3 regions of the Mesorhizobium sanjuanii genome follow, and region 1 is predicted to be linked to each of the others. Evidence: predicted binding sites of a transcription regulator. Region 1 holds the regulator's gene; each other region holds the start of a gene.
The links. The regulator PhoB, encoded in region 1, activates phosphate uptake and scavenging genes when phosphate is short. The targets are predictions, from matches to a motif close to TGTCATNNANCTGTCAT.

Region 1 (7,705 bases):
AGATCAGAGAAGCGACGGTGCGGCGCTTCGCCCTCACGGATACCATCTTCCGGACGGCCACGCGCTTTTCAGCCATCCTCGTTCTGCTTATTCTCGGCGGCGTTGCCGTCTCGCTGTTCGCCGGCTCATGGCAGGCGCTGTCGACCTTCGGTTTCTCCTTCCTCACGACCGAGTCCTGGAATCCGGTCACCGAGAAATTCGGCGCGCTCGCGCCGATCTATGGCACCATCATCACTTCCGCCATCGCCATCCTGATCGCAGTCCCGATCGGCATCGGCATCGCAGTCTTCCTTACCGAGCTTTGCCCGCGCCCACTCAGGCGCCCCATCGGCATCGCCGTCGAGCTGCTAGCCGGCATTCCCAGTATCATCTACGGCATCTGGGGTCTGTTCGTCTTCGCGCCCTTCCTGCAGACCACCGTGCAACCTTTCGTCATCGACCTGTTCAAGAACATTCCGGGACTGAGCAGTCTGTTTGCCGGCCCGCCCTATGGCATCGGCATGCTGACCTCGGCGCTGATCCTCGCCATCATGGTTCTGCCCTTCATCACCTCGATCACCAAGGACGTCTTCGATACGGTCCCCTCGGTGCTGAAGGAATCGGCCTATGGCATCGGCTGCACGACCTGGGAAGTGACGCGCCGCGTCGTCATCCCCTATACCCGTGTCGGCATCATGGGCGGCGTCATGCTGGGGCTTGGCCGCGCACTCGGCGAAACGATGGCGGTGACTTTCGTCATCGGCAACGCGCACCGCATCAGCGCCTCGCTGTTCGCGCCGGGCACGACGATCTCGGCAACCATCGCCAATGAATTCACCGAGGCCGATGGCGAACTCTACACCTCTTCGCTGGTGGCGCTCGGCCTGATCCTGTTCGTCATCACCCTCGTGATCCTAGCCATCGCCCGCTATATGCTGATGCGGATCGACGCCCGCACGGGAGCCTGACCGATGTCGACAGCCGAATCGCTTCACCAAAGCCGCAAGCGCAAGAATGCCGTGATGATGACGCTGTGCGTCGCAGCGGCCGGTATCGGACTTGCATGGCTGGCGCTGATTCTCGGCGCCCTCCTCTACAAGGGCGTCTCGGGCCTTTCGCTTTCGGTGTTCACTGAAATGACGCCGCCGCCCGGCGAAGCCGGCGGCCTGCTCAACGCCATTGCCGGAAGTCTAATAATGACGATTATCGCGGTCATTGTCGGCACGCCGATCGGTGTGTTGGCCGGCACCTACATGGCCGAGTACGGGCGTTTTTCAAAACTCACCACGATTGTTCGCTTTATCAATGACATCCTGCTTTCGGCGCCGTCGATCATCGTTGGCCTGTTCGTCTACGAACTGCTTGTCCGACCGATGGGCCATTTCTCGGCAATCGCCGGCGCCTTCGCGCTGGCCATCCTGGTCATTCCCGTCGTCGTTCGCACCACCGAGGACATGCTGACGCTGGTGCCGAACTCATTGCGCGAGGCCGGCACCGCGATCGGTGCGCCGCGATGGATCGTGATCAAGTCGGTCGCTTATCGCGCCGCGCTTTCGGGCATCGTCACTGGCATATTGTTGGCCATCGCCCGCATCTCTGGCGAAACAGCCCCACTTTTGTTTACCGCGTTGAACAACCAGTTCTGGAGCGGCAACCTCAACGCGCCGATGGCCAGCCTGCCGGTGACCATCTTCCAGTTCGCCCTCAGCCCGTACGAGGAATGGCAGCAACTGGCGTGGACCGGTGCACTCATAATCACCTTGACCGTGCTTGGGCTGAGCATCTTCGCCCGAAGCCTTACCGGACGCAGAGAGGACAGATGAAACCGATGTTGTCCACCGATTTGAACATGGCCGAGTCGGTCACCGAGAAGACGAAGATCGAGGTCAAGAACCTCAACTTCTACTACGGCGAGAGCAAGGCGCTGAAGGATATCAGCCTGTCGCTGCGCGAGCGCAGCGTCACCGCCTTCATCGGGCCTTCGGGCTGCGGGAAGTCGACGCTGCTGCGCGTCTTCAATCGCATCTACGAACTCTACCCGAAGCAGCGCGCCGAGGGACAGGTGCTGCTCGATGGCAAGAATATTCTTGACCGCTCGCAGGATCTCAACCTGTTGCGCACCAAGATCGGCATGGTGTTCCAGAAGCCGACGCCGTTTCCGATGTCTATCTATGAGAATATTGCCTTCGGCGTCAGGCTCTACGAAAAGCTCGGCAAGGGCGAGATGGACGGCCGTGTCGAACAGGCATTGAAGCGCGCCGCGCTGTGGACCGAGGTCAAGGACAAGCTCAACGCCAGCGGCCTCAGCCTCTCCGGCGGCCAGCAGCAGAGGCTCTGCATCGCCCGCACCGTGGCGGTGAAGCCGGAAGTGATCCTGCTCGACGAGCCGGCTTCGGCGCTCGATCCGCTGTCGACGGCCAAGATCGAGGAACTGATCGACGAGTTGCAGGCCGATTATACGATCGTCATCGTTACCCACAACATGCAGCAGGCCGCCCGCGTCTCCAAGCAGACGGCCTTCATGTATCTCGGCGAATTGGTAGAGTTCGACGCCACGGAGAAGATCTTCACGTCGCCCCGTGAGAAGCGCACCCAGGACTACATCACCGGCCGTTTCGGCTGAGCGTTCCGACAACGCATAGAAGGGCAAGATCATGGGCGAACATACAGTCGCGTCTTTCGATGAGGATCTGGAGCAGATCAGCAAGCTGATCAGCGATATGGGCGATCTCGCCGGCTCGATGGTCGGCGGCGCCACCAAGGCTTTGCTCAATTCCGACAATGCGCTGGCGCAGCGGGTGGTTTCCGACGACGTCATCATGGATGCGCGCCAGCGCGAGCTGGACGACCGCGCCATCACGCTGATCGCCAAGCGCCAGCCGATGGCCAATGATCTGCGTGCCGTGGTCGGCTCGATCCGCATGGCCGGCGACCTCGAGCGCATCGGCGACCTTGCCAAGAACATCGCCAAGCGAGTCGGCACGGTTGGCCTCAGTGTCACGCCGCGCGACCTGTCGCATTCCATCGACGCGATGGCACAGCTGGTGCTGATCCAGGTGCAAGGCGTGATCGAGGAATATGCCGCAAGGGACGCGGCGGCACTCGCCAAGCTCAGAAACGAGGACGAGCGCATCGACGTCAAATACACTTCGGTCTTTCGCGAACTCTTGACCTACATGATGGAGGATCCGCGCAACATCACCGCCTGCACGCATCTCCTGTTTTGCGCCAAGAATCTCGAGCGCATCGGCGACCACGTCACCAACATCGCCGAGAACGCCTACTACGTGCTGACCGGCTCGCAACTGCCCGCCAATCGTCCGAAGCAGGACGAGACGGCGATGTCGGCGCCGGCGGCATGACAGGGGCGACGGGTTAATGATCGCGCCACGCATCATGGTGGTGGAGGACGAGGAGCCATTGGGGGTACTGCTCCGCTACAACCTCGAATCCGAAGGCTACCAGGTCGAGGTGGTGACGCGCGGCGACGAAGCCGAGATCCGGCTGCAGGAGAACGTGCCCGATCTCCTGGTGCTCGACTGGATGGTGCCGGCGGTTTCGGGCATCGAGCTCTGCCGGCGCCTTCGGATGCGTCCGGAAACCGAGCGGCTGCCGATCATCATGCTGACGGCGCGCGGCGAGGAGAGCGACCGGGTCCGCGGCCTCTCCACCGGCGCCGACGACTATCTGGTCAAGCCGTTCTCGACGCCGGAATTCATGGCCAGGATCAAGGCGCTGCTGCGCCGCGCCAAGCCGGAAGTCCTGTCCAGCGTGCTGAAGGTTGGCGACATCGTGCTCGACCGCGAATCGCACCGGGTCTATCGCAAGAAGAGCGAGATCCGGCTCGGACCGACCGAATTCCGCCTTCTCGAATTCATGATGCGGCACCCTGGCCGTGTCTTCTCGCGCAGCCAGTTGCTCGACAATGTCTGGGGCGAGACGATCTACATCGACGAGCGCACGGTCGACGTGCATGTCGGGCGATTGCGCAAGGCGGTCAACAACGGCCGCATGCCCGATGTCATCCGCACCATCCGTGGCGCCGGCTACGCGATCAGGGAAGATTAGAGCTTGTTCCATCCCGATGATCGGGAAGGCTCCAAGGTCAAAACTCAATCAGCAGGCCTATGGCGGCGAACGGGCCGCATCCGGACCGGCAACTGACGATCCCGACTGTGAGGTAGCTGCCGTTCCGCTCCTAGCCGGATATCAGGCCAGCAGGACCGCGATCGCGCGCGAGGCTTAGACAGATTGCGAGATTGCGCTACTTAATGCGTCAGACCTCGTCGGACTGTCTGCGTCAGGAGGATAGCGTGAAGTCAGAGACAGTAAGAGTTGCGTCCGCTGCCGATGAAAATCCGGTGGTCGATACGGTCGTGCTGGCGTTTGCGGCGGACCCTATGGCGCGATGGACTTGGCCTCATTCGCACCAGTTCCTTGCGGCCCTGCCTCGGATGGTTCGTGCGCTCGGAGGCGCTGCATTCTCTTGCGGAAGCGCCTTTTGCACCGCGGACTACGCTGGTGCGGCGCTGTGGCTGCCGCCTGGGGTGCACCCTGACGAGAAAGAGCTTGGTGCGCTCCTCCAGAGCACAGTTGCGCCCTCTCTGGCCGGCGAAACCGCGGCTGTATTTGAGAAAATGGCCACCTACCATCCGACCGAACCGCATTGGTTCCTGCCCCTGATCGGTGTCGACCCCGCGCACCAAGGCGAAGGTCACGGCAAAGCCCTGATGGCGTACGCACTCGCACGGTGCGATCGCGATCACGCGCCTGCTTATCTGGAATCCTCGAATCCGCGCAACATTCCGTTTTACCGCCGGCACGGCTTCGAACCGCTCGGCGCCATCCAGGTCGGTTCGTCGCCGACAGTCGTCCCGATGCTGCGAGGACCGCGTTGAGTCGTGGAAGGTCCGCGGAAGCGGATCTATCCCGGCGCGATCGATCGTTATTCGCACGGGTTCCGCTACGGGCATACGCCCGCTACGGGCATACGCCCGCTACGTCTGGGCAATTGGCGTGTGATAGGCGGTGATCCACCGTGCCGGTTGGTCTTCCGTCGCGTTGCGCACACGAGGTCAGCTTATTGCCTCCAATTCCCAGGGACGCGTCACTGGACGCGCCTCGCTACAGCACGAGTATGGTGGCCAGCCCCAGCATCAGGCCCATGCCTACAATATCGGTCAAGGTGGTGAGGAAGATCGCCGAAGCGACCGCCGGGTCAGCGCCGACCCGGCGCAGGCCCAACGGGATCAGCACGCCGGAGATTCCGGACATGAGGCACGATCCGGACATGGCAAGCAGGATCACAAGTGCCAGCATGGGCGCTTGGGCCGCCGACTCAGGTTGCCTCGAGGCGTAGAACCACATCGCCGCAGCCGCAAGAAGGCCGACGAGCAAGCCGTTGGCGATCCCGAGCGCGCCCTCTCTTATCACCAGGTGCAGCTTCGGTCGTTTGTCCACATCCCCCAGGGCAAGGCCACGCAGGGTCATCGCCAGTGCTTGGCAGCCGGTGTTTCCGCTCTGCCCGGCCAAGACCGGGAGGAATGCCGCCAGGGCAACGATCTTTTCGATCGTCCCTGTGAACGAACTGACGACGAATGCGGCCATGAAGGCCGTCAGGAGGTTCAACTGCAGCCACGGATGACGCTTCAAGAAGGCTGAGAACAGCGGCGTAAAAGAGCGCTCTTCCTTCTGGACACCTACCATCTGGCCAGACTGGGCGGAAACCTCGATAATTTGCTGCTCGAACAAGCGCCAACCGCGAACCTGCCCGAGCAGCCGGTTCTCCGCGTCCACCACCGGGTAGACAGGGTAGTGACGCCGTACCGCTGCCTCGCATGCGTTGCTCAAAGAGAGGCCGACATTAAGCGCGAACGGCCTGGGCAGCATGATCTGATCGACAATTGCGTCCGGTTCGCTCAGCATTAGATCGCGCAGGACCACCAGGCCAACCAGTTTATTGCCCTCGTCCGTGACATAGAGATAAGTGAGCTCGGTCGGCACCTGGGCGCGTCTGACAGCTTCAACCGCGGCAGCAACTGTCGTCCCGACAGGAACGCTGGCGGAAATCGGGTCCATCAGCTCGATGAGCGACTCGGGCATCGCGACATCCTCGCCATCGCCATGAGACCCGATGGGCCGCATATGCAGTGGCAAATGCTCGGCCACCTTACGGGCGTGCCCGTCCGGCAACAGCTTTAGTGTGTCGCGGATAAACTCGGGAGACTCTCTGGCGAGCAATTCAGCTGCGTCATCAGGTGCTCGGGCACGCAGCGTGCGCACCAACTTCTGAACGCCGGTCTCTTCTTTCATTTGCTATAGACCCCAATTGAAGGTCACATAGTATGTAAAGTATCGGATCGCACCAGTGTGGAAATACCCAGCTTCTGCCGGCCCCGGCAGTTCCGCCTTGTGCTTCTCGAAGTTATTGCGGCCTAATATGAGTTGATTGCACGTCGACTGACGCCAGCGTCGACCCAGCAGACGCCATCTCGCCTGGGGTTATCCGGACCGGCCCGGAATTCCTTGCTGAGCGATCAATGGCCGTCCTGGGAAATGCATGTGGGCAACATCCTTGCAGCCGGCTTCAATTCAATCTCTGCCAATGGCGGGTTGGAGAGTCTGACATCGTGCGCATCGAGAGCTACGGCGCGGTCACTGTGATGTCTGCTTTTTGGAAGCGGCTGCTAAGATCTCAATGACCGAGTTTGGGGCATGGGTTTGGACCCGGTCCTCAGGCAACGCTCTTTCCGGAACCCGCTCGCATCTGGATGCCTGGCGCGAAAATCTCCTGGTCGACGAAACTCAGCGCCCGCATGGCGCAGCCTTCGCGGATCAGCGGCAACTCATTCGGCTCGGTGTCGAAGGAGATCGACCCAGAATGCTGGCCGCCGGCAGTCTGGGCGATGGCTTCGCGTAGCGCCGGTTCGATCAGATCGAAGGCGCCGGCGCTGACGCCGACCATGGCGACCGGTGCGGGGTCGATCAGCGCGAACAGGCTGCCGAGGCCGAAGCCGAGCGCTTCGCCGGCCTTGCGGTAGGCTTCGCGCTCCGGCCCGTCCGCCTCGCGCGCACGGGCGGCCAGTGTCCGCATGTCGGCGTCGCTGACATCGGCGACCGGCTCGGCGTCCTCACCCATCTGTTTCGCATTGCGCCAGATGGCGTAGTTGCCGGCATAGGCCTCGACGCAGCCGCGCCGGCCGCAGCGGCAGAGCGCGCCGCCCGGCCGATGGATCATGTGGCCGAACTCGCCGCCCGAGGAATGGGTGCCGGTGAACAATTCGCCCTTCAACACCAGCCCCATGCCGATACCGTGTGACAACAGGATAGCTATGAAGTCGTCGCGATAGCGGTCCGGCTCACGCCAGCGCAGCGCCACCGCCATCATGTTGCAATCGTTCTCCATGGTGGCTGGAATGCCGAACTCGCCTTCCAATATGTCGGCGAAGGCGATGTTCGTCAGCGGCGTGATCGGCGACCACAGCATGGCGCGCGCGTCGGAATCGGTGATGCCCTGGATCGCCAGCGCGATGCGGGCGATGTTTTGCACATCGAGGTCGGGATCTTCGAGCCGGCGCCGGACTATTGCCGTGCATTCGCCGATCAACTCGTCGCGTGGCATGGTCAGCGTGTCCAGCCGGCGTTGCTCCTCGGCGATCACTTGTCCGGCATAGTCGATGACGGCGACCGAAAGGAAATTCAGCGACAACACGACGGTCAACACCGC
Region 2 (7,705 bases), on a different contig from region 1:
GCGGCGAGATCTTTGCGCTGCTCGGGCCGAACGGCGCCGGCAAGACGACGCTGATCTCGATCGTCTGCGGCATCGTCAACCGCTCGTCGGGCACGGTCACGGTGGACGGCCATGATATCGGCCGGGATTATCGCGCCGCGCGCAGCCTGATCGGGCTGGTGCCGCAGGAGCTGACCATCGACGCGTTCGAGAGCGTATGGGCGACGGTCAATTACAGCCGCGGCCTGTTCGGTAAGCCGGCTAACCCGGCCTTCGTCGAGAAGGTGCTGCGCGATCTCTCGCTGTGGGACAAGAAGGACGCCAAGGCGATCACGCTGTCGGGCGGCATGAAGCGGCGGCTGATGATCGCCAAGGCGCTGTCGCATGAGCCGCGCGTTTTGTTCCTCGACGAACCGACCGCCGGCGTCGACGTTGAGCTGCGCCAGGACATGTGGGCGATGGTGCGCCGGCTGCGCGAGGACGGGGTCACGATCATCCTGACCACGCATTATATCGAGGAGGCCGAAGCGATGGCCGACCGCGTCGGCGTCATCAATCGCGGCGAGATCGTGCTGGTCGACGGCAAGGCCGAACTGATGCGCAAGCTCGGCCGCAAACGGCTGGTGCTGGAATTGCGCGCGCCGCTGGCCAGCATCCCCGAAGCGTTTTCGCGCTATGCGCTGGAGCTTTCGCCGGACGGCGGACAATTGACCTATACCTATGACAACCAGAGCGAACGCCCGGGCGTCGCCTCGCTGCTCCGCGACCTCGAAGCGGCCGGCATCCAGTTCCGCGACATCGACACGCAAAACAGCTCGCTCGAGGAGATCTTCGTCAATCTTTTGAGGCAAGACGCATGAATTTGCGCGCAGTATGGGCGATTTACCGGGTTGAAATGGCGCGCGCCTTCCGCACCGTGCTGCAGAGCATCATCTCGCCGGTCATCTCGACATCGCTCTATTTCGTGGTCTTCGGCTCGGCCATCGGCTCGCGCATCACCGAGATCGACGGCATCAGCTACGGCGCCTTCATCGTGCCGGGGCTGATCATGCTGTCGCTGCTGACGCAGTCCATCTCCAACGCCTCCTTCGCCATCTATTTCCCGAAATTCGTCGGCTCGATCTACGAACTGCTGTCGGCGCCGGTGTCCTATCTGGAGATCGTCATCGCCTATGTCGGGGGCGCGGCGACCAAGTCGATCATCCTCGGCCTGATCATCCTGGCGACCGCTTCGCTGTTCGTGCCGCTTCACATCGAGCATCCGGTCTGGATGCTCGCCTTCCTGGTGCTGACGGCGGTGACCTTCAGCCTGTTCGGTTTCATCATCGGCATCTGGGCCAAGAGCTTCGAGCAACTGCAACTGGTGCCGCTGTTGATCATCACGCCGCTGACTTTTCTTGGCGGCAGCTTCTATTCGATCAACATGCTGCCAGAGATCTGGCGCACGGTGACGCTGTTCAATCCGGTGGTCTACCTGATCAGCGGGTTCCGCTGGAGTTTCTACGGCAAGTCCGACGTCTCGGTCGGCATCAGCCTCGGCATGACGGTGGTGTTCCTGCTCATCTGCATAGCGATCGTCGCCTGGATCTTCCGGACGGGCTACCGGCTGAGGAACTGAAGGATCAGGAGCTGCTCAAATCGCCTTGATCAGGCGCAGCAGGCCCAGCATCTCGATATAGGTCCCCTTGCGGAAGGCGATATAGGTCGGCTCCTCGATGCCGTGGAAGCGTCGCTTGAAGGCCGCCTGGCCCTGCAGGTTGAACTTGCTGCGGTTGACCCACGGCGAATCATAGGCGCGCTGGAAGGTGTTGCGCCAGAACTCGTTTTCGGCAAAGCCGCTCGGTGCGATATCGACAAGCGGCGACAGGCCGAGCGTCACGACCGAAATGCCTTCCTCGCGAAAACGGTCGACGGCGAATTTGGTCAAGCCGATCTCGGCATGCGGCGTGGCGTCGACATGCTTGCGCTTGAACGCGGTGGTGTAACCGATCACCTTGCCGCCACTGAACAGGGGATCGAAGTCGAGCAAGGCGACGAGCTCGCCATCGGGACCATGGAGAACGAAGCGGCGCATGTCGACGCCGAGCTGATCGCTGAAGGGGCGGTTGAGGAAGCCCATTTCCCAGCGCTTGACGATGCGGTCGGCCCGCCAGTTCTGCGACAGCCGCTGGATTTCGTCGAGAAAGACGGTGCGCTTGTCCTCGTCGAGGGAAAACCCCTTCTTCAACAGCCAGCGCTCGGAATAGCGCACGGTTTCGTTGCGCTTTCCTGAAAAATCATGGGCGGGCAGGACCAGCCGTGTGTCGATGCCGAGACGATTGACCTGGTAGCCGAGCCCGGCCAGCACGCGGGCCGTCTCCTCGCCGATCTGCACGAACCAGGGGCTGCCGGCGGCCTCCACGAAACGCCTGATATAAACGGGCCGATCGGGCGGATGAACCACCGGGTCGCCGAGCGCGAAATGATGCTTCATCTTGGTGCCGAAGGCGATGTAGCCGTCGGCGTCGCCAAAATAGGAAAGCTTTTGCTGGACGGCAGTCGAATAGGCGAGCGAAAAATCGCCATGCCGGCGCACCAGCGCCAGGCGCTCGACATGCGCCAGCTCCTGCCGCTCGACCTTGGGTGCCGCGCCCTCCAGCAGGCGATCGAAATGAATGCGCAAGGAGGGCATGGTCGAGGTCCGCGTGCCGCCTAGAGCCGGATGATTTCAGGTCGAACCGACCTGAAATCTGAATCCGCCTCTAAAACATAAAGATAGAGCATGATGTCATCGGAAAACCGCTTCACACTTTTCGGCATCATGCTCTGGTAATGGAGGCCAGCCCACGGCCTCGAATCAGTCGCCTTGGCGCGATTGATTACCGATCATATCGCGCAAGCGCCATATAGGGTGCAATCGGCGCTGACTGAAGGGGAAATCTCCGCCAAATGGTGGCGGATGGCAGCAGCCCCATCACAGGGGAGTGATCAGCCGGATCGGGTAGCGCCTTGTGACTTGGCCTTTGACTTTCCATATGCTGTTATATATCATGTTATCGTTTAACCTGGATGCGTAGATCATGGAAGACGTCATACGGTCTCTTGGCTTCCTGTGCCTGGGCAGCAGGTTGAAGCGTATAGGCGAGCAATTGCAGGCGGATACGCAGCGGGTGCTCGATCGCCTGGAGGTCCCGGTCCAGTCGAGCCAGTATCCGCTCCTGGCCGCGCTCGACAGGCTCGGCCCTCTGCCCGTTGGGGAACTGGCACAGGCTCTTGGGTTTGCGCAGCCGGGCATCACGCGAAGCGTGGCGCTTCTGGCCGAACTGGGGTTGGTCGAAGTCAGCCAGTCAAACAATGACCAGCGGCGCAGGATTGTCTCGCTGACCCGGACCGGCCGACGGCTTGTCGATGTTGCCAAGCGCGACGTCTGGCCGCGCATCGAGAAAGCTGTCGCGGACTTGTGCGCAGACCTTTCGGGGCCGCTTCTCGATCAGCTGGCCGCAATCGAGGACGGTCTTGCCGCGGCTGGCATCGACCGTCGTGTGCGAAATGCCGTGGATTGCGTGCAATGAACCATGTCCTCGACCGTCCCATCTGGAGCGCGCTTGCGACGCGACATCAGGCCTTTGCGCAAGGTGACGGCCTCGCCAGGCGATACCTGCCGTCGATCGTTCCTTTTGCCGCCACCGCGGCGGACGACCCGGAAAGCTTGCGGGCGCTGAGCCGGCTTATTCCCCCGCTCGAGAGCGCCATCCTCGTCCAGGCCGACGCAATCACCTTGCCGGCGCAGCTTTGCGCGACGTCGACCGCGTCCCTGGTGCAGATGATTGCCGAACGGCCGGTGCGGACCGTGTCCGACGAGCGTGTGCAACGACTGACGCAGCACGATGCGACCGAGATGCTCGCCCTGGCAACAGTTACCAAGCCCGGCCCATTCACGCTGGAGGCGCTGAGCCTCGGCGATTTCTGGGGCGTGAAGATCGAAGGCCGACTTGCGGCGATGGCCGGCGAACGCATGAAGCAGCCTGGCCATACCGAGCTCAGCGGCGTGTGCTCGCATCCGGATTTTCGCGGCCGCGGCCTGGGCAGGCTGTTGTCCCTGTTCGTGGCAAACCGGATCATGGCGCGCGGCGAAGTTCCCTATCTCCACGCCTACGCCACCAACGTCGCAGCCATAACACTGTACGAGTCCATCGGCTTCCGGTTGAGAAGCAGGATGAATATGGCCGTGATTCAGGGCACCGACCAGGTGGTCAGCGCATAAAGGCGGGCACGTCCCGCGCAAGGGAGAAAGAAGGATTTCGTATTGCCGAAATCCTTCCCTGAGACCGCAAGCGTATCAGACCGCGATCTTGCCGCCGCCCTGCCTGGTGATGGCGACGACCGACGGCCGTACCGGCATGTCAGGCTTGAAGTCGGGCCAGCGGGTCGACAGGTCCTCATAGTAGGAAGGGCGGCCGAAAGCCTCCCAGTCCTCGCCGCCGTCGGCCGGATGCTGGACGGCAACGAAGGCGGTCTGGTCGTCCGGTGTGAATAGCGGGCCGCACATTTCGGCGCCGATCGGCACACGGAAAAACAGTTTCGAGGTCGCTCGGGCCGTCCCTTCGGTGTCGACCGCCCACAAGCCATCGGTGCGGCCGGTGGCTTTCGGGCCCTGGCCGTCGGTCGCGACCCAAAGGCGGCCGGCCGAATCGACCGCGCAATTGTCCGGCATGCCGAACCACCCATTGGCTGTGGTCGCGGTCGAGAAGGTGGCGCCGACTTCGGCCACCGAGGGATCGCCGCATTTCAGCAGCACTTCCCACTTGCCCTTTGTGGCGGTGAAATCGCCGCCGTCCTCCGATATTTCGATGATGTGGCCGAAGGCATTTTTTGCACGTGGGTTGGCGGCGTCGACCTGATCGGCCTTGCGCTTGGAATTGTTGGTCAGCATGACATAGACCTTGCCATTGACGGCATTGGGCTGGATGTCTTCGGGACGGTCCATCTTGGTGGCGCCGAGAAGGTCGGCGGCGCGACGTGTCTCGATCAGCACATCGGCCTGGCTGGCAAAGCCGTTCTCGGCGGTCAGCGGGCCCTGGCCAAAGACGAGCGGCAGCCATTCGACCGAACCGTCCTCGGCGAATTTGGCGACGTGGAGCGTGCCGTCGTCGAGCAGGTCCATGTTGGCGGCGCGGTCGTTCGGGTTGAACGTGCCGGCGGTGACGAATTTATAGACGTAATCGAAGCGCTCGTCGTCGCCGAGATAGAAAACGACGCGGCCATCCTTGGCGACGATGGATTCGGCGCCCTCGTGCTTGAAGCGGCCCATGGCGGTGCGCTTCTTCGGCGTCGAGGTTGGATCGTTGACGTCGACCTCGACGATCCAGCCAAAACGATTCGGCTCGTTCGGCTCCTTGCCGAGGTCGAAACGGTCGTAATGCGCCGCCCATTCATAGGCGCCTTCGGGAATGGCCAAGCGCTTGTAGTTGGCGGCTTCCTTGTGGCCTTCCGGCAGTTCGCCCGAGAAATAGCCATGGATGTTTTCCTCGGCCATGACATAGGTGCCCCAGGGCGTTACACCGCCGGCGCAGTTGTTGACGGTGCCGATGACTTTCGTGCCGGTCGGGTCGGCGCTGGTCTTGACGCGGTCGTTGCCGGCGGCCGGGCCGGACAGCTGCATCTCGGTGTTGGAGGTGATGCGGCGGTTGAGCTTGCCGTCGCGTACGACCTGCCACTTGCCACCTTCCTTACGGATTTCGACGACGGTGCCGCCGTGCGCGGCCATCTCGACATCGACCTGTTCCTTGCTGAGGGGGGCGACTTCGAGCTCTTTCTTGCCGTCCTTCTCGACGATCTTGACGATACCCGGGAACATCAGATGCGAATTGGTGTATTCGTGGTTGACCACCAGCAGGCCGTGCTCGGCCGAGCCGTCGATCGGGATATAGCCGACATAGTCGTTGTTGTAGCCGAACTGCCTTGCCTGGGCCTCGGCCGACTGCTTTGTCGGATCGAATTCCGGCGAATCGGCAAACAGCGGATCGCCCCAGCGCAGCAGCACGTCGGCATCGTAACCGGCAGCGACATGGTGCTTGTCGTCGACGCCTGCCTCGACCTCGTCGAATGTGAAGGCGGAACCCTCGGCGGCACGGGCGTTGTCGGCGGTGATCAGGGCGAGCGGGCTGACGGTGGCGGCGATGGCTGTGACCGCGAGCGATCCCTGCAGAAAGCCGCGGCGCGAAAAGCGCGCGGCGATGATCTCACCCATGGTGCGGTTGTCGGTGAGATTGGTGGCCGGGCCGTCGTTTTCCTCAAGCAGGCTGGTGCGGAATCGGGCGTCGGGGGAGCGATGTTCGGTCATGGGCTGCCTCTGGCTTCCTGGGGTGGCTGGAGCATGTTATCTGGGTCGACCCCCGTACAGGCGGCAGATCACAGAATGATGACGCGCCGGCTAATTTTCCGCTTAGATATCATGCCCCCGGCCAACCCGGCTTGACCGCAGTCGAAGCTTCGGAAACAAGGTCTGCGGCGCGCGCGGAGTAGACCGCTTCGAGAGGGACAGGACGTGAATTTCTGGGGACTGACACAGCTCTGCATTTCAACGTTGATTTTCCTGCTGGCGGCGGCTGCGGCCAAGCAGTGGGGGTTGGCGCCAAGCCTCGGCAAGATCGTGCTGACGCTCGTGCTCTATTCGCTGGGCAATCTGGTCATGCTGAGGCTGGTCCGCGAATTCGGCATGTCGGTATCGTTCAGCCTGTCGGCGGTTATTCAGCTGGTATCGGTGAACGTGGTGGCGCTGGCCTTCTTCGGCGAGCGGTTGAACGCCTTGCAAGCGACAGGCGTCGTGCTCGCCATCGCGGCGGTGGCGCTGATCACGCTCGGACCCTATCTGCAAAAGCTGTAGTTGAATAGCCGACGGCAGGCCGATGAAGAACCCACTGCTCAACTGGATCGAATTCCCGGTGCTGCTGGCCGGCATCGTCATCGCCGGCGGGCTGTGGGGGTTCGAGGAACTGATGGAAGTGGCGCGCGCCACCACGCCGCACGCCTTCGATACCGAAATCCTGCTCGCCTTCCGCGAAGCGGGCCAGCCCGACAATCCGATCGGTCCGGCCTGGCTGGAAGGAGCGATGCGCGACATCACCAGCCTCGGCAGCTCCAGCGTGCTGGCGCTGATCACGGCGGCGGTGATCGTCTATCTGCTCTTGCTTCGCAGGTGGGGAACAGCGCTGCTCATATTCGTGGCGGTGGCGGGCGGGCAGGTGCTGTCGAGCCTGCTGAAGGTTGGGGTCGACCGGCCCCGCCCCGAACTGGTTTCGCACCTCGTCAATGAGACCTCGCTGTCGTTCCCGAGCGGCCACGCCATGCTGTCGGCGGTGACCTATCTCACGCTCGGCTCGCTGGCGTCCCGCTTCCTTCATGGGCGGGTGACGAAGACCTATGTGCTCGGCCTCGCGGTGCTGACGACCGTGCTGGTCGGCGTCAGCCGCGTCTATCTCGGCGTTCACTGGCCGTCGGACGTGCTGGCCGGCTGGTGCGCCGGCTTCGCCTGGGCAATGCTGTGCTGGCTGGCGGCGCGCTTCCTGCAGCGGCGCAAAGTGGTGACCGATGATGAGTGATCGGGCGGTAGCGCGTGTTTTCAGTCGAACGTCAGTGCCGCCACTTCGCCCTCGTTCATCAGCGGAATAAAGAGGATCGACTTGCCGTCGGCGCCGATATCGGCGCTGCCGGGCGACCGAACCGCCGCGATGCAAAAAGACGCCCG
Region 3 (7,705 bases), on a different contig from region 1:
CGGCCGATCTCGAACGGGTCGGCGACCTCGGCAAGAATGTCGCGAAGCGGGTGGTTGCCGTCATCGAAGGACGCCAGCCGACCAGCCTGTTTCGTGGCCTGGAGGCACTGGCCGACCTTGCCTTGACGCAACTCAAGGAAGTGCTCGACGTCTACGCGTCACGCTCGGTGGAGAAGATCGGCTTCGTGCGCGACCGCGACGATCAGATCGACGCCATGTACACCTCGCTGTTTCGCGAATTGCTGACCTATATGATGGAGGATCCGCGCAACATCACGCCTTGCACGCATCTCCTGTTCTGCGCCAAGAACATCGAACGGATCGGCGATCACGCCACCAACATCGCCGAGACGATCTATTACATCGTCACCGGCGACCAGATGCCGGCCGACCGGCCAAAAGGCGACAAGACGGACAAGGTTGTCCTTCCCGCTACGCAGCCGGTGAAGTGAACGCACCACCTCTCGAACCTATTCCTGATTTAGTGCGAACTTGCTCGAACGTTCCTGAAGAGGCGAGTTTCATGCGCCGAACATTCTGGCGCATATCCATTCACCATCTCACCGGCTCCGCCGCCGCTCCGACGCGGGCTGGAACGCTACCTTTGCATGGTATTTGCAATAAGGCCCGGTTTCGGCGGCATCGTTGCCGCAGAAATGGAAGTCTTCTGAAAGCGGATCGCCATTCGGCCATTTGCAGGTCCGTTCGTTCAATTCGACGAGCTGCAGATGCCGAGAAATCGGTACGACGACGTTCTCGACCGGGCGGATGTAATGACGCGCCACCGGTTGGGCGTCGAATTGCGCCTGCAACGCGGTCGCGCCGATCGACGTGGTCATATGCCGCGCCGCGCTTGCCGCCCGTGATACCGATTTCTGTACACTTGATCCTTGCACGCTCTTCTTCTGGCGTGCCGGCGTGGCCGTCGATCGGCCGCGGCCCGACAATTTTAGCCGGTGCACCTTGCCGATGACCGCATTGCGGCTGACGCCCCCGAGCTGTGCGGCGATCTGGCTTGCGCTCAGTCCTTCCGACCACAATTTCCTGAGAAGTTCGACCCGCTCGTCAGTCCAGTTCATGAGACCGCGCTCCTGCTGAGGCGTGCGGCGATCGGAATCCTTCCCCGACCCGGCTCTCGCCGGGCAAACAACACCACATATACCGGGTGATTAGGTCCGCCGCACGAAATCTAGTTATTTCTCGACTACAAATACCTATGCGTTGACTCAGTGACAAGAGTCCCGAGGGCAACACGAATCGGTTTTTTCGGTTTTCCCCAACTTGCCCGGTCGCTTATGAGCCGGCGTCTCGCTGAGGGGCTTGCCGCGCGTGCTTGCGCGACGTTTTCGTTGACTTCATGGCCGAAAAACACGATAAGCCGCAAAGGCCGCCGCTTTGGCGGCTTTTTTGATTTTCCGGTTCCGGAGACGCATATAATGAGCGGTTCGGCGCTTTTCGAGACCTTTACCCGCGCACCCCTGGCTTTCGACCATGGGGAAGGCACTTGGCTGGTTACCGACAAGGGCGAGCGATATCTCGATTTCGCCGGCGGCATCGCCGTGAACTCGCTGGGCCACGGCCATCCGCATCTGGTCGCCGCGCTCACCGACCAGGCTGCCAAACTCTGGCACGTCTCCAATCTTTACGAGATTCCGGGACAGAGCCGCCTGGGTGAGCGGCTGGCCGAAGCCACATTTGCCGACAAGGTGTTCTTTACCAATTCCGGCGCCGAGGCGCTGGAATGCGCGATCAAGACGGCGCGGCGCTACCATTTCGTCAAGGGCCATCCCGAGCGCTTTCGCATCATCACCTTCGAAGGCGCCTTCCATGGCCGCACTCTGGCGACGATAGCGGCAGGCGGCCAATACAAGTATCTCGAAGGGTTCGGACCCAAGGTCGAAGGCTTCGATCAGGTCGGTTTCGATGACATCGACGCCGCCGAAAAGGCGATCACGCCGGAGACCGCGGCGATCCTGATCGAGCCTGTACAGGGCGAAGGCGGCATCCGCCCGGTGCCGACGCAGTCACTGAAGCGGCTCCGGCAGCTCTGCGACCAGCATGGCCTGCTCTTGATTTACGATGAGGTCCAGTGCGGCATCGGCCGCACCGGAAAACTGTTCGCGCATGAATGGTCCGGCGTCACGCCTGATATCATGGCAATCGCCAAGGGCATCGGCGGTGGCTTTCCGATGGGCGCCTGCCTTGCCACCGACGAGGCAGCGGTCGGCATGACCGCTGGCGTGCATGGCACCACCTTTGGCGGCAATCCGCTGGCGATGGCGGTCGGCAACGCCGTGCTTGACGTGGTGCTGGAAGACGGCTTCCTGGAGGATGTCCAGCGCAAGGCGCTGTTGCTGAAGCAAGGCCTGGCGGGTGTCGCCGATGAGTTTCCCGACGTCATTGAAGGCATTCGGGGCACTGGCCTGATGCTCGGCCTCAAATGCGTCATGCCCAACACCAAGGTGAACATGGCGCTGCGCGACCAGCATCTGCTGGCGGTTCCGGCGGGCGACAACGTTATCCGCCTGCTGCCGCCGCTCACCGTCACCGATGCCGAGATCCATGAGGCGCTCGACCGCATCCGCGCCGGTGCCCAGGGCCTGGCTGACGCCATCGCCGCGGCTGCCGCGAAATAATCCCGGAACCAGTCCTGATGTCACTTCGCCATTTCACCGATCTCTCCGCCGTTTCCGCGGGCGACCTGCGCTTCATGCTGGACGACGCGGTGGTGCGAAAGGCGCGCCTCAAGGCCGGCGAGCGGACGAAGCCGCTCGAAGGCAAGGTGCTGGCGATGATCTTCGACAAGCCGTCGACGCGCACGCGCGTCTCCTTCGACGTCGGCATGCGCCAGCTCGGTGGCGAAACCATCATGCTGACCGGCACCGAGATGCAGCTCGGCCGCTCCGAAACCATCGCTGACACCGCCAAGGTGCTGTCGCGCTATGTCGATGCGATCATGATCCGCACCACCTCGCATGAGCGGCTGCTGGAGCTGACCGAGAATGCCACCATACCCGTCATCAACGGGCTGACCGACGACACCCATCCCTGCCAGCTGATGGCCGACATCATGACCTTCGAGGAACATCGCGGTCCGGTGGCCGGCAAGACCATCGCCTGGACCGGCGACGGCAACAATGTGCTGCATTCCTTGCTGGAAGCTTCGGCGCGGTTCTCCTTCAACTTGAATGTCGCGGTGCCCGAAGGCAGTGAGCCGGGCGAGAAGCATGTCGACTGGTCGAAGCGGCATGGCGGCAAGCTGAACTTCACCCGCTCGCCCGAGGAGGCGGTCCACGAGGCCGACTGCGTCGTCACAGACTGCTGGGTGTCGATGGGCCAGGAACACCGCGCCCGTGGCCACAATGTTTTCCTGCCCTATCAGGTCAATGCGGCGCTGATGGCCAAGGCCAAGCCCGACGCGCTCTTCATGCACTGCCTGCCGGCACATCGCGGCGAGGAGGTCACCGATGAGGTCATCGACGGGCCGCATTCGGTGGTGTTCGACGAGGCCGAGAACCGGCTTCATGCCCAGAAGGCGGTGCTGGCCTGGTGTCTGGGCGCTTGATCCGGGCCACCTTGATCCGGCCCAACTTGATCGGGCCCAACTTGATCGGGCCCACCTTGATCGGGCAATGCGTGGTGCCTATCTCAGGCCCATCACGCAAAATGAGCGCGTTTGGACGCATGCGCCCCGGAGGGCGGCATGGCCGCGCCCCGGAGCTTTGTCATGTTGGAAACCCGTCAATTGGCTGAACATCAACCCAGACTCGGCGAATTCGGCTACGCCGGCGACGATCATGTCGTCCCCTTCGAGGTCGGGCCGCTCGATGTGCGTGGCCGCACCGTCCAGCTCGGGCCGATGCTCGACGCAATCCTTTCGCGTCACGACTATCCCGAGCCGGTCGCCCGCCTGCTGGCGGAAGCCTGCGTGCTGACGGTGCTGCTTGGCACCTCGCTCAAGTTCGAAGGCAAGTTCATCCTGCAGACCCGCACTGACGGGCCGGTCGACATGCTGGTGGCGGATTTTTCCACGCCGTCCGCATTGCGGGCATATGCGCGTTTCGATGCCGACCGGTTGGAGGTGCTGACGGCCGCCGGCGAGACGTCGCAGCAGACGCTGCTCGGCAGCGGCGTGCTGGCGTTGACCATCGACCAGGGCGCCCACACGCAACGCTACCAGGGCATTGTCCAGCTCGACGGCGAGACACTGGAGGAGGCCGCGCGCACCTATTTCCGCCAGTCGGAGCAGATCCCGACCGATCTCCGGCTTTCGGTGGCCAAGCTCCTGACGCCCGGCATCGGCGGCGCTCGCGAGCAATGGCGCGCCGGTGGCATTCTGGCGCAGTTCCTGCCGCAGTCGCCAGAACGCATGCGCGTGCCCGATCTGCCTGGCGGCGACGGCGATCCGCGCGAGGAGATCCACGATCCGGACGACAATTCCTGGCAGGAACTGCTGGCGCTGCTCGGCACCATCGAGCCGACTGAACTGATCGATCCGACGATCGGCGCCGAGCGGCTGCTTTACCGGCTGTTCCACGAGCATGGCGTGCGCGTCTTCGGCGGCGTGCCGGTCGCCGACCAGTGCTCATGCTCCAGGGACAAGATTCGCGGCATTCTCGAAGGTTTTTCCGCCGACGAGATCAGGGACAGCACCGAGGATGGCGGCATCCATGTCGCCTGCGAATTCTGCTCGAAGCAATATGACTTCGACCCGGCGGAGTTTGGCGCGACTCAGTAAAGCCCGTCGCGTGCCTGGGCCGCGATAATGTGGCGGTGAATGAATGTCAGTTCACCGTGCGTCGCGTGTCCGGGCCGCGATAATGTGGCGGTCAATGAGTGTCAGTTCACCGTGCGTCGCGTGTCTGGCAGGTCGAGCGAGAAGGCGGGGATGGCGATGTTGAACATTTCGCCCCGCGCGTTGCGCATCGTGTAGTGGCCGACCATGATGCCGGACGGCGTCGGCAGCGGGCAGCCAGACGTATATTGATAGCTGTCGCCGGGGTTGAGCTCAGGCTGGTCGCCGACGACGCCTGCGCCGCGCACTTCCTCGACGCGGCCGGCGCCGTCCGTGATGTGCCAATAGCGCGACAGAAGCTGCACGAACTCGTCCGACTGATTGTCGATGGTCACATGGTAACCCCAGACATAGCGGTTCTCCGACGGATCCGAGCGATCTTCCAGGTAGAACGGCCTGACCAGCACTTCGATGTTGCGCGTAACGGCGCGGTACATGAGCTACTCCAAACAGTCCCAGCAGAAGTTTCGACGCGCTCCTTATAAGGTTAACGGCGCGCGGTACCTGTCCCTTCCGGTTTTATGCGCACGTGCCGCCAAACAATGTCATTTAAGTGACACATGACAATGATGGTGTGCACGGGCTTGTACCGGGCGACTCGAGCCGGTTTTTCCGGAGTGACCAGATCCGATGGTACTGACAGTCATAGTCGCCCTGCTCTCGACAGCTCTGCTCCTTTCAAATCTCGCCAGCATCGTGCTTGCCTCAATGGGGCTGAAACGGCGAGGGACGATCGCGCCGCCCTCCGGCAAGGCGCCGCCGGTGTCGATCGTCATCCCCTCGCGAGGCGTCGAGCCATTTACCGAAGAGACGCTCGCGCGTGCCTTCTCGCTCGACTGGCCGCGTTACGAGCTCATATTCTGTGTCGCTAATGCCGACGATCCGGTGGTCAAACTGATAAACAGGGCGGTTGCCCGGTTTCCCAAGGTGCCGGCGCGGCTACTGGTCGGCGACGATCGCATCAGCGGCAATCCGAAACTCAACAACTGCGTCAAGGGCTGGGAAGCCGCCCGTCACCACTGGGTCATCCTTGCCGATTCCAACGTCCTGATGCCGAAGGATTATGTCCAGGATCTGATGGCGGCATGGGGGCCAGGCACAGGCCTCGTCTGCTCGACGCCGATCGGCTCGCGGCCGGATGGGTTCTGGGCCGAAGTCGAATGCGCCTTCCTCAACCCGCTGCAGGCGCGCTGGCAATATGCCGGCGAGGCACTCGGCCTCGGCTTTGCCCAGGGCAAGAGCATGCTGTGGAACAAGCCGATGCTCGATGCCAATGGCGGCATTCGCGCGCTTGCCGCCGAGATCGCCGAGGACGCTGCCGCGACCAAGCTGCTCAATGGACTCGGCTTGCGCGTCAATCTCGTCGCCTCGCCATTCGAGCAGCCGCTCGGCCAGCGCACATTTGGCGAAATCTGGTCACGCCAGGCCCGCTGGGCGCGCTTGCGCCGCGTCACCTTCCCGCTGTTCTTCGCGCCCGAAATATTGACCGGCGTGGCGGCGCCGCTGGTGCTTGCATTGGTGGCGGCGGCAGGCTTCGGCATCAGCCTGCCGGTCACGGCCATCGGCGTCTTGGCGCTCGCCTATCTTCCGGAATGCATCTTGGCCGCGGCCAAGGGCTGGCACCTGTCGCTACGCACGATCCCGGCGATGATGGCGCGTGACATGATGCTGCCGGCGATCTGGGCGCGTGGTTGGCTCAGCGGCGCCGTAGACTGGCGCGGCAACACGATGACCATCCACACCAAAGCCGTCGCCGACCTGGAAGAGACTCCGTCGGGCGCCTGACCATCGGGCCGACCAATACCTTATCCTATTTGGCGGCTTTCAGCGCCTGCTCGACATCCGCGAGCAGATCGTCCGTATCTTCAAGCCCGACCGACAGCCTCAGCGTGCCCGGTCCGATGCCGAGTTCGGCGCGGGCCTCGTCGCTCAGATTCTTGTGCGTCGTCGTCGCCGGATGGGTGATCAGGCTCTTGGCGTCACCAAGATTGTTGGAGATCAGCACGATGTCGAGAGCGTTCTGGAAGGCGAAGGCCGCTTGCTTTCCGCCCTTGACGTCGAGGCAGATCAGCGTCGAGCCGCCCGTCATCTGCTTCTTGACGACGGCCGCCTGCGGGTGATCGGCACGGCCGGGATAGATGACGCGGGCTATCTCAGGCCGCTCCGCGAGGAAATCCGCGATCTTGCCGGCACTTTCCGTCTGCTGGCGCACGCGCAGCGGCAGCGTCTCCAGGCCCTTGAGCAGCGTCCAGGCATTGAACGGCGACAGGCTGGGTCCGGTATGGCGGAAATAGTCGTGCAAATTCTCGTCGATCCACTTCTTGTCTGAGAGGATGACGCCGCCCAGGCATCGCCCCTGGCCGTCAATATGCTTGGTCGCCGAATAGACGACGATGTGGGCGCCGAGCTGCAAAGGCCTCTGCTGCAAGGGGGTGGCAAAGACGTTGTCGACGATCAGCCGCGCCCCGATCGAATTGGCAAGCGTTGCGACGGCGGCGATGTCGACCACTTCCAGCGTTGGATTGGTCGGGCTTTCCAGGAACAACAGCTTGGTGTTTGGCCTGACCGCCTTTTCCCAATTGGCGATGTCGGTGCCGTCGACCAGCGTCGCCTCGATGCCGTATTTCGGCGCCAGCGTCTCGACCACCCAGCGGCAGGAGCCGAACAGCGCGCGCGCCGCCACGATATGGTCACCGGCCCTGGCACTGCACAGAAGTGCGGCGGTCACCGCCGCCATGCCTGATGCGGTGGCGCGTGCGTCTTCCGCGCCTTCCAGCGCGCACATGCGTTTTTCGAACATGTCGACCGTGGGATTGGCGTAGCGCGAATAGATGAAGCCCGGTTCCTCGCCCTTGAAGCGGGCTTCCGCCGCCTGTGCCGTCTCGTAGACGTAGCCCTGGGTGAGGTACA

Region 2: a site for PhoB is predicted at 6,369-6,385, ahead of CN311_RS29850 (PhoX family protein). Genes of this name have one in related genera too.
Region 3: a site for PhoB is predicted at 5,339-5,355, ahead of CN311_RS08465 (ceramide glucosyltransferase). Genes of this name have one in related genera too.

What each region holds. Positions count from the first base shown of each region.
Region 1 covers NZ_NWQG01000017.1:11,260-18,964, forward strand. Annotated here, with positions in the region: gene pstC (phosphate ABC transporter permease subunit PstC) at 1-947, shown strand, start outside; gene pstA (phosphate ABC transporter permease PstA) at 951-1,802, shown strand; gene pstB (phosphate ABC transporter ATP-binding protein PstB) at 1,799-2,602, shown strand; gene phoU (phosphate signaling complex protein PhoU) at 2,634-3,341, shown strand; gene phoB (phosphate regulon transcriptional regulator PhoB) at 3,358-4,047, shown strand; gene CN311_RS03760 (GNAT family N-acetyltransferase) at 4,293-4,877, shown strand; gene CN311_RS03765 (magnesium transporter) at 5,104-6,291, opposite strand; gene CN311_RS03770 (ROK family protein) at 6,713-7,705, opposite strand, start outside.
Region 2 covers NZ_NWQG01000259.1:6-7,710, reverse strand. Annotated here, with positions in the region: gene CN311_RS29875 (ABC transporter ATP-binding protein) at 1-839, shown strand, start outside; gene CN311_RS29870 (ABC transporter permease) at 836-1,597, shown strand; gene CN311_RS29865 (phosphatidylglycerol lysyltransferase domain-containing protein) at 1,613-2,650, opposite strand; gene CN311_RS29860 (MarR family winged helix-turn-helix transcriptional regulator) at 3,039-3,530, shown strand; gene CN311_RS29855 (GNAT family N-acetyltransferase) at 3,527-4,222, shown strand; gene CN311_RS29850 (PhoX family protein) at 4,298-6,301, opposite strand; gene CN311_RS29845 (hypothetical protein) at 6,506-6,844, shown strand; gene CN311_RS29840 (phosphatase PAP2 family protein) at 6,867-7,559, shown strand.
Region 3 covers NZ_NWQG01000045.1:19,820-27,524, forward strand. Annotated here, with positions in the region: gene phoU (phosphate signaling complex protein PhoU) at 1-452, shown strand, start outside; gene CN311_RS08440 (GcrA family cell cycle regulator) at 561-1,079, opposite strand; gene CN311_RS08445 (aspartate aminotransferase family protein) at 1,437-2,636, shown strand; gene argF (ornithine carbamoyltransferase) at 2,654-3,565, shown strand; gene CN311_RS08455 (Hsp33 family molecular chaperone) at 3,704-4,738, shown strand; gene apaG (Co2+/Mg2+ efflux protein ApaG) at 4,840-5,232, opposite strand; gene CN311_RS08465 (ceramide glucosyltransferase) at 5,426-6,580, shown strand; gene CN311_RS08470 (O-succinylhomoserine sulfhydrylase) at 6,606-7,705, opposite strand, start outside.